DNA from 2 places in the Arthrobacter sp. FW305-BF8 genome. Region 2 is predicted to be linked to the other one. Evidence: predicted binding sites of a transcription regulator. Region 2 holds the regulator's gene; the other holds the start of a gene.
The links. The regulator LexA, encoded in region 2, represses DNA repair genes until DNA is damaged. The targets are predictions, from matches to a motif close to TCGAACANNTGTTCGA.
Positions count from the first base shown of each region.

Region 1: the regulator LexA is predicted to act here: its motif matches at 2,822-2,837, upstream of LFT45_RS23085 (LexA family protein).

Region 1 is NZ_CP084563.1:40,674-45,089, reverse strand. It holds gene LFT45_RS23100 (hypothetical protein) at 150-539, shown strand; gene LFT45_RS23095 (hypothetical protein) at 681-995, opposite strand; gene LFT45_RS23090 (Y-family DNA polymerase) at 1,029-2,309, opposite strand; gene LFT45_RS23085 (LexA family protein) at 2,378-2,809, opposite strand; gene LFT45_RS23080 (hypothetical protein) at 3,266-3,883, shown strand; gene LFT45_RS23075 (DEAD/DEAH box helicase family protein) at 3,876-4,416, shown strand, end outside.
Region 2 is NZ_CP084561.1:1,863,564-1,867,979, reverse strand. It holds gene LFT45_RS08330 (histidinol-phosphate transaminase) at 1-846, opposite strand, end outside; gene LFT45_RS08325 (LysM peptidoglycan-binding domain-containing protein) at 925-1,275, opposite strand; gene lexA (transcriptional repressor LexA) at 1,653-2,399, shown strand; gene LFT45_RS08315 (ATP-dependent DNA helicase) at 2,442-4,416, opposite strand, start outside.

The DNA of each region.
Region 1 (4,416 bases), on a different replicon from region 2:
AACCAGCGGTCGTCGTGCCAGAAGGCCGAACCACCCCCCGGCGAGGGCCTGGTGGCCCGGACGAATGACCTGGTTGCGATCCGCTCGCGGCGTGGGGAGCATTTAGGGATCGGGGCTGGGCCGCATTCGGTGCACAGTAGGCTGTGTGAATGACAACCACAGTGCCTTCACTCACTTCTGTTTCCCTGTACCCAGGCAACGGGTCCTTCATTGTGAAATATGAACTGAGCGGACCTGTGCCCCAGTCGGACACATTCCTGATCGGCATTCACGGAGCAAGCAGGGACGACCGAACAATCCGCCAGCTCGGTGTTAAGTTTTTAGACGGTGAGTGCATCGCAAACTTTGTGTTCGATCACAACGCAGTCCGACAGGAAAACTTCGAATACGTACCTGTTGGTGACGACGCGCGGGTGATTCACACACCCCTTCCTTCCGAACCTCTCGACGACCTCGGTGTATCTCCCAAGCTTCGTGGATATTTGAACTATGCAGGTGTTGACCATCAAACGGATGTCAAGGTCCAAATCATCGACTAGCATCCATGGGCCACCCTGGCCACACTCAAGTGCAGCCCCATCTGCCCGAGGTGCCTGGTAGACCCTTCGACGCGCACCGCGGCGCAGCTCGAACGTGCCGCAGCGCCGATTCCCATGGCCGTACGCTACGCATGATCGGGTTCAGCAATCAGTGATGGCCTCCAGCAGCCACTGTTCCGCAAGGGGTTCGCGGCGCAGTTCAAAGGTCCGCAGCTGCGAGTCGGACCCGCCGAGACGAACCTGGACACGCCAGTGTTCGATGTCGACGACGTTTCCTACGCCTACGGGGACACTTCGGCGGGTCTCCCACCATGAGTCCCTGGTGAACCAGTGGACAGGTTCTTCGGTGACGGCCCAGATGCGGCCGTCGTAGCGGACGGCCAGGGGAGTGCCTGCGGTGGTGAAGCGGACGTCCACTGATGCGTTGAGGGTGGGGGCTTCTGTGGTGACGGTCATGAGGTTTAGTTCCTTGGTGGTGCTGGGGTGTGGTTAGGCGGCTTTGACGAGGGGGAGTTCGTCCCAGTGGGTGGTGTATCTGGGGGAGAGCATGTCGCGTTTCATGGTCCAGTCCGGCCCGCCCCTGATCCCGCCGTGGCCCAGGCCGATGGAACCGCGCCCGTACCGGCGGGTGACGTCCTCCAGCAGGGTTCCGATGTGGCGTTCCTCGTGCGGGTTCTCGAACAGTGACAGCGGCGCCTGGTTGCCGGTGGGGCGCAGGTCGGTGACCATGATCCCTGCCCGGGCGTACCGGACGCCCTCGACAATCCGGGGCAGGAGAGCGTGGCCGGCCTTTGTCAGGATCACCGGGTCGGCCGTGGGCATCGGCAACGGAACGCACACCGAGGGGTACGAGGTGTCGTTGGGGTTGAAGTGCGAGGTGCCGGCAAACGCGGTCAGGACCTTGGCCTGCAGCCTGTGTTTGGCCAGCCGCGCTGAGGCTTGCTGTCCGTAGACGCTCATGACCTGCCGGATCCCCGCGGCCGTGGTGATGGGTTTGGCGAAGGAGCGGGAGAAGATCAGCTGGTCCCGACCGATCCGTTCTTCCTCCATGGGGATGCAGGGAGTGCCCTGCAGTTCCAAGACGGTGCGCATCATGACCACGTTGAACTTGTCCCGGATCGTGACCGGGTCGGCCCGGACCAGGTCGGCGATGGTGAAGATGCCCATTACGTTCAGCCGCCGGGTCAGCCGGCCGGCGATGCCCCACACTTCCTCGACGGACAGCCGGCCCAGCAGGGCCTCCCGCTCGGCAGCGGGAACGGAGTCCCAGTGGCACACCCCGGCGAAGGCTTTGTTGTTCTTCGCCCACTTGTTGGCCAACTTTGCCAGCGTCTTCGTCGGTGCGATCCCGACACAGACCGGCACTCCGACGTTCCGCCGGACGGCCGCCTTCATGGACCGGCCCATCGCGGCCAGTTCGTCGGGAGTGCCTTTGACGCCGAGGAAGGCTTCGTCGATGCTGTAGACCTCCAGCCAAGCCGAGTACCGGCCCAGCAAGTCCATCACCCTGGCACTGATGTCCCCGTACAGCTCGTAATTGCTGGACAACGCGACCAGGCCCCATTCCTTCGCCCGCGGGGCGAGCTTGAACCAGGGATCGCCCATGCCGATGCCCAAGGCTTTGGCTTCGGGGGAGCGGGTAACAGCGCACCCGTCATTGTTGGACAGCACGATCACGGGCTTGCCCTCCAGGGAAGGGTTGAACGCCCGCTCCGCGGAGGCGTAGAAGCAGTTCACGTCAACGTGCGCGATCTGGGGCATGTGCCGCATCAATGCCGGCTTAGACATCCAGCACCGCAGAAGAGGCATTTCGTTCCCGCTTAATGGAAAAGCGCGCGTTAGACATGATGTAAGCACCTGGTCGCTACACCCCAGATGGTCAGGTCCGAGAGGGCAGGGACCTCGATGTCCGGGTACGCCGGGTTTTCCGCTTGAAGCACCACACCGGTGGGTGTGATCCGCAGACGCTTGATGGTCAGCTCCCCGTCCAGTACGGCCACGACCACGGCCCCGTCGTGCGGCTCCAGGGCACGGTTCACGATCAGCTCATCCCCGTCGCTGATCCCGGCGCCGGTCATCGACTCTCCGGAGACCCGCACCACATAGGTGCTCGTGACGTCTTTAATCAGGTGCGCGTTCAGGTCGAGCCGGCCATCAAAGTAGTCCTGCGCCGGCGACGGGAACCCCGCCGCCACCGGCACCGGAGAGACCAGCACCGACAACAACGAAGCGCCCGCATCTATCATGCGGGGACCAATAATCACGCCCACAACACACCTTATTCGAATATCTGTTCGATAAGATTCAATGGTAGCCCCTGGCTAGGACAGAGCAACCAACAGATGCTTGTGGACCTTACGGAGGAGGGGCTGCTGCCCACCGCAGCGGCCGCTGACGGCCCCTGCTGACCGATACCAGAGTAGCGTCAGGGGCCGGGATGGCGACCCCAGGCGAAGTTCCTGCAGAAGCCATGAGTCGGCAGCCAAGGACCTCGAGATCTCGCAGGTAATGTTAGGCAGGGTTGGCGCTTTGCTCGCAACGCCTTCCGGTTGGGGCCCCAGCCGATCATTGCCCGAAGACTCGGCTTGCAGAATTGGAGTGCATGTGTCGCCATCACGAGATGACCGGTCAGCGACCGACGACCCCTACGCCACGGGCTCCGTTCATACATTGAGGCACGGGTGGCGCCAGTGACGGTGACAGAGACTTTCATTGAGGAGCTGGTCGTGAAGTCGCGCCATCGGGTCAAGAGCTATGGGGAGGTCTTCACCCCACGTCACATGGTCAACCGGATGCTCGACTTGGTCCGCGATGAGTTGGAGGCCGGCCGCGACTTCGTCGACAAGACCTTCCTTGAACCTGCAGCGGGGGACGGCAACTTCCTGGTCGCGATCCTGCGTCGCAAGCTTAACGCGATCGAGAAGCGGTACCCGGTCGAGGAGTGGCCGGAAGAGTCGTTGTTCGCACTGGCCTCTATCTACGGCATCGAGCTGCTTGAGGACAACCACCAGGACGCGAAGGCGATCATGCTCGCCGAGTTCCTGGGCTTCCACCAAACCCACGGCACTCCCTGCGGCCCGAACACCGACCTACGCCGGGCGGCAGTGTTTCTCATCGACACGAACATCGCCCGCGGGAACACCCTAACCGGCCAGAACTCGGAGGGCCAGGACATCCAGTTCTCGTGGTGGAACCGGGTTGAAGGAGCCCCAGGCATGGTGCAGCGTGAGCCGTTCACACTCGCCTCGTTACGCGACGACGGCGGCTTCGATTTCACCTTCTACGACAGCTATCAAGTGTGCCGGATCGACAAGGTCCACAAGAAAGTGAGGGCCGGTGCCTAGTCCGAACATCAGCACGTTCCGCGAAATCACGCCGCTGATCTACTCATGGACGACGTCCGACATCCCCAAGTACGACGGCTGGGAGAAAATCGGGTACACGGAACAGCAGACCGCCGACGCCCGTATTGCACAGCAGGCATCCCAGCTGTCCGTCGAGAAGAAGAAACTGTGGGCACGCCGAGCCTTGTTCACGTCTGAAACCGGCGGGCGTTTTACCGACAAGGACTTCCACGCCTATCTTCACCAGCAAGGCGTCGATCGCGAGACCCAGCCCAAGCGCACGGAATGGCATCACTTTAAGGTTGCTCCGAAGAGGTCACTAGATTACTTCAATGACTTCGCGGGCCAAGATTTCTCTGATTTGTTGAGCACAGGGGTGGAAGAGGACTACGTCCTGCGCCCCGAGCAGCAGGCAGCCGTCGACCAGGCAGTGGCTGCTTTCCAGCAGTCAGGGCAGAGCGAGGTCCTTTGGAATGCCAAGCCGCGGTTCGGCAAGACACTGACGACATACGACCTGATGCGGACCCTGGACG
Region 2 (4,416 bases):
ATCGGCCATGAGCGCCTCGCGGTGCTGCAGCGCCGCGAGGGCGGTTGCCTGCGTGACGGCCGACAGGTGGTAGGGAAGGCGCACCAACCGGAGGGCGTCGGTCACCTCCGGGGCGGCAGCCATGTAGCCGAGGCGGGCGCCGGCAAGAGCGAACGCCTTGCTCATGGTCCGGGAGACGATGAGCCGCTCCCGGCCGGGCAGCAGGGTGAGGGCGCTGGGCGTGCCGTCGTGTGCAAACTCGTGGTAGGCCTCGTCCACGACGACGACCGCCTGACTGGCCTCGCCAGCCTCATAGACGGCTTCCACCACGTCCAGGCCCAGGCCGGTGCCGGTGGGGTTGTTGGGTGAGCACAGGAAGACGATGTTTGGCTGGAGTTCCCGCACCTGGTTCGCCGCGGACTCTGCGCTGAGGCCGTAGTCGTCGGCACGCCTGCCGGCGATGTAGGCGGTGTCCGTGCCGCTGGCGAGCAGCGGGTACATGGAGTACGTCGGCGGGAAGCTCAGGAGTGACCGGCCCGGGCCGCCAAACGCCTGGAGGATCTGCTGCAGGACCTCGTTGGAGCCGTTGGCCGCCCAGAGGTTGTCCGCGCCCAGCCCGTGGCCGAGGTATTCAGCCAGGGCTTCCCGGAGTTCAGTAAATTCGCGATCGGGGTACCGGTTGAGCCCGGCGGCGGCCTCGGATACGGCCGACGTGATGGCCGCCCGCACGTCGGCGGGCACGCCATGCGTGTTCTCGTTGACGTTGAGCAGGATCGGAACATCAAGCTGGGGGGCGCCATAGGGGGACAACCCCCTCAGGTTGGTCCGCAGGGGCAGTCGGTTCAGTCGCTCAAGCTGGTCAGTCACTAGGACAGTTTAAGTAACCCGGAGGGCTGGCCGGAAACTGTGACGGTTCCGGCCAGCCGAAACCGCGCCCAATCACCCCTACTTGTTGGGCACAAACAGCTGCTGACCGGGCATGACTTTGCCGGCCTGGAGGTTATTGAGCTGGACGATGTCCGCGATCACGTCCCGGGGATCGCGGTCCGGGTCGACCTGCCCGGCGATGGCCCAGAGTGATTCACCGGGCTGCACCGTGACCGAAACCGTGGGCGTAACCGTCAGGCCACCGGCATTGTCTGCAGCCTTGGCCGGGGAGTTCAGGAGCCCGGTCAGGGACAGGATAGCGGCAGCCAGCAGAACAAGCGGCAGACCGATCAGGACAATGCGGCCACGGCGGGTCAGACGAAGCCGCGGTGGCTTCCCCGTCCGGGACGCCGCCATTGAACTGGACATTGCCTTTGAAGGCATTGCGGCCGAACGGGACATTGCCGTTGAAGTTGATGCTGCTGTTGAAGCTGACATGGCGTGAGCCCTCCTGGACCAAGTTGTGCTGCCTCGTGTTCGAACAAACAGTTCGAACACCGGGCTGCCAAGCGGCCCTCACTAGAACACATGTTCGAACTTTGCTTTTCCTAGTTTTAGCACCTATCGACGAATTAAGTCGAGACTCGCTAGAACAAATGTTTGAAAAAGCACTATGGCTGGCCTACGTTGGAAATCACAGAACAACCACATCTGCAGTTGATCAGCAGGGTCTGACATTTTCAGGCCGGAAGTTCCCGGCCACTGCAGCTACCGCGGCCGGGAGGAACGGAAAGGCGTTGGCGAACATGGCAGCACAGGCCTCTGACGGCAAGGCTCCCCAGCGCAGCCCGCGGTCTCAGCGGACCCCCAAGGGACTCACCGTCCGGCAGAAAAAGATCCTGGAAACCATCCAGCGCTCGGTCAACGACAACGGCTACCCGCCGTCGATGAGGGAAATCGGCGACACCGTCGGCCTGGCCAGCCTATCCAGCGTGACCCACCAGCTCTCGCAGCTGGAAAAGCTTGGCTACCTCCGGCGCGACCCGAAGCGGCCGCGCGCCATGGAGGTCCTGATGCCGCTCACCCTGGATGCAGGGACGGCAAAAACCGGCGGCGCTGACAAGGCCCCGGCCCTGAGCGCCGCAGGCGCGTCCGTATCCGAACTGCCCAGCGCGATGGACACCGCAATGGTGCCGCTGGTCGGCCGCATCGCCGCCGGCGGCCCCGTCCTTGCGGACCAGATGGTGGAGGACCTGATGCCGCTGCCACGCCAGTTGGTGGGCCACGGCGAACTGTTCATGCTCAAGGTCGCAGGGGACTCCATGGTGGACGCCGCCATCTGCGACGGCGACTGGGTGGTGGTCCGGCGGCAAAGCGACGCGGTCAACGGCGACATCGTCGCTGCGCTGCTCGACGACGAGGCGACGGTCAAGACCTTCCGGCAGCGGGACGGGCACACGTGGCTGCTTCCGCAGAACACGCAGTACGAACCCATCCTGGGCGACCACGCCGTCGTCATGGGCAAGGTGGTGTCCGTACTCCGCTCGCTGTAGCCGCTGCAACGTTAGCCCCGGGCTGTTATAGCCCGGGGCTTTTCACGCCTGTGCGCCGGCGAGCCGTTCGAGCGCTGCGACGGCGGTCTTCTTGTCGGTCGTCGGCCAGAACGGCGGCAGGGCAGCCCGCAGGAACCCGCCATAGCGTTCCGTGGACAGCCGGGAATCCAGCACTGCCACCACTCCCTTGTCGTTCGCGGACCGAATGAGCCGTCCTGCCCCCTGGGCCAGCCTGATGGCCGCGTGCGTGGCGGACACGGACATGAACCCGTTGCCGCCGGCCTGGGCAACGGCCCGGGACCGCGCGGTCATCAGGGGGTCGTCCGGGCGCGGGAAGGGGATCCTGTCAATGACCACCAGGCGGCACGATCCGCCCGGCACGTCGACGCCCTGCCACAGGGACATCGTGCCGAACAGGCACGTATCAGGCTCGTCGGCGAACTGCTTCACCAGTGCCGTCATAGTGGATTCGCCCTGGCAGAGAATGCTGACATCCAGCCGCGTGCGCAGGGCGTCCGCCGCTTCCTCGGCCGCCCGTCGTGAGGAGAACAGGCAGAGCGCTCCCCCGCCGGAGGCGCGGATGAGGGACTCGAGTTCGTCCAGCGCCTCCGGCGAAGTGCCGCGGCCCGGTTTCGGCAGGTGCCGTGCCACATAGAGGATGCCCTGCCGGGGGTAGTCGAAGGGCGAACCCACGTCGACGCCGGTCCAGCTCGGCGCACCGTCGCCGACCAGCCCCAGTCCGCCTGCGGCGGGTTCGAAGGCAGAGCCGATGGCCAGCGTGGCCGACGTCAGCACCACTGTATGGCCGGCGAACAGGCCTTCACGCAGCCTGCCTGCGACGCTCAGTGGGGCGATGTTGACCAGAGCCGGGGCAGTCTCGTCCGGCGCCGAGTATCCCTGTTGGGGATCAAACGTGCTGTTCCGGGAGAACCAGACCACCTCACGGTTTTCGCGCGCCGCAATCAAACGTTCGCAAAGCTCCAAAATCACCAGCAGACGGGAGCGCGCAAGCTGCCGCCCGCCGTCGGCCGTTGTGTTGCTGTCCCCCTTGGAGTCCGACAGCGCCGCCCGGCAGGCCTCACGAAGCTGGTCCACACAATCCAGCTGCTCGTCGTTCAGGCCGTTCGGCAGCAAGCCGCTGGGAACGCCGGCGAGGGCGACCTCCAGGTTTGCTGCCGCTGTGTTGAGCGCGTCAACAGTGATCCCGGTGTGCTTGCGGGCGCCGGAGGCCGCGGCATGGACCATGGCCACCGACAGCTGCCCCGAAACCGCGCCGGTCACCCGGTCCTGGAGCTCGTGGGCCTCATCCACCACCACGACGTCGTACTCAGGCAGCACCGCCAGGCCCTCGAAGGCGCTGACGGCCAGCATGGCGTGGTTGGTCACCACGACGTCGGCTTCCGTGGCGTTGTGCCGGGCAAGCTCGCTGAAGCATTCTTCGGCGAGGGGGCATTTCTGCGCGCCGAGGCATTCCATGGACGTGACGGACACCTGCCGCCAGGCCCGGTCCGTGACGCCGGGAAGGAGCTCGTCACGGTCGCCCGTGGTGGTCTGCTCCGCCCATTCCCGGAGTCTGACCACCTCCTTGCCGAGCTGCGACGAGGGACCGCCCATCGCCGCGGCGAAGTGCGGAACGCTGGTGTCCTCGCCCAGCGAGAAGAGCTGGCCCTCCGAGGGTTCCTCGGAGGGAAAGCCGCCCTCCAGCTTGTGCCTGCAGACGTAGTTCGCGCGGCCCTTGACCAGTGCCACCTTCACGGGCCGGTCGAGTGCCGGTTTGAGGCTCTCCAGCAGCCGCGGGAGGTCACGGCCCACGATCTGGGTCTGCAGCGCGAGGGTGGCGGTGGAGACGAGGGTCGGCTTATTGCTCTCCAGCGAGTGCGCGATGAGCGGGACCAGGTAGGCCAGCGACTTGCCGGTTCCCGTGCCGGCCTGCACCAGCAGGTGGTCGCCGGTTTCGATTGCCCGCGCCACCTGCCGGGCCATCTCGTGCTGGCCGCTGCGGCTTTGGCCGCCCATG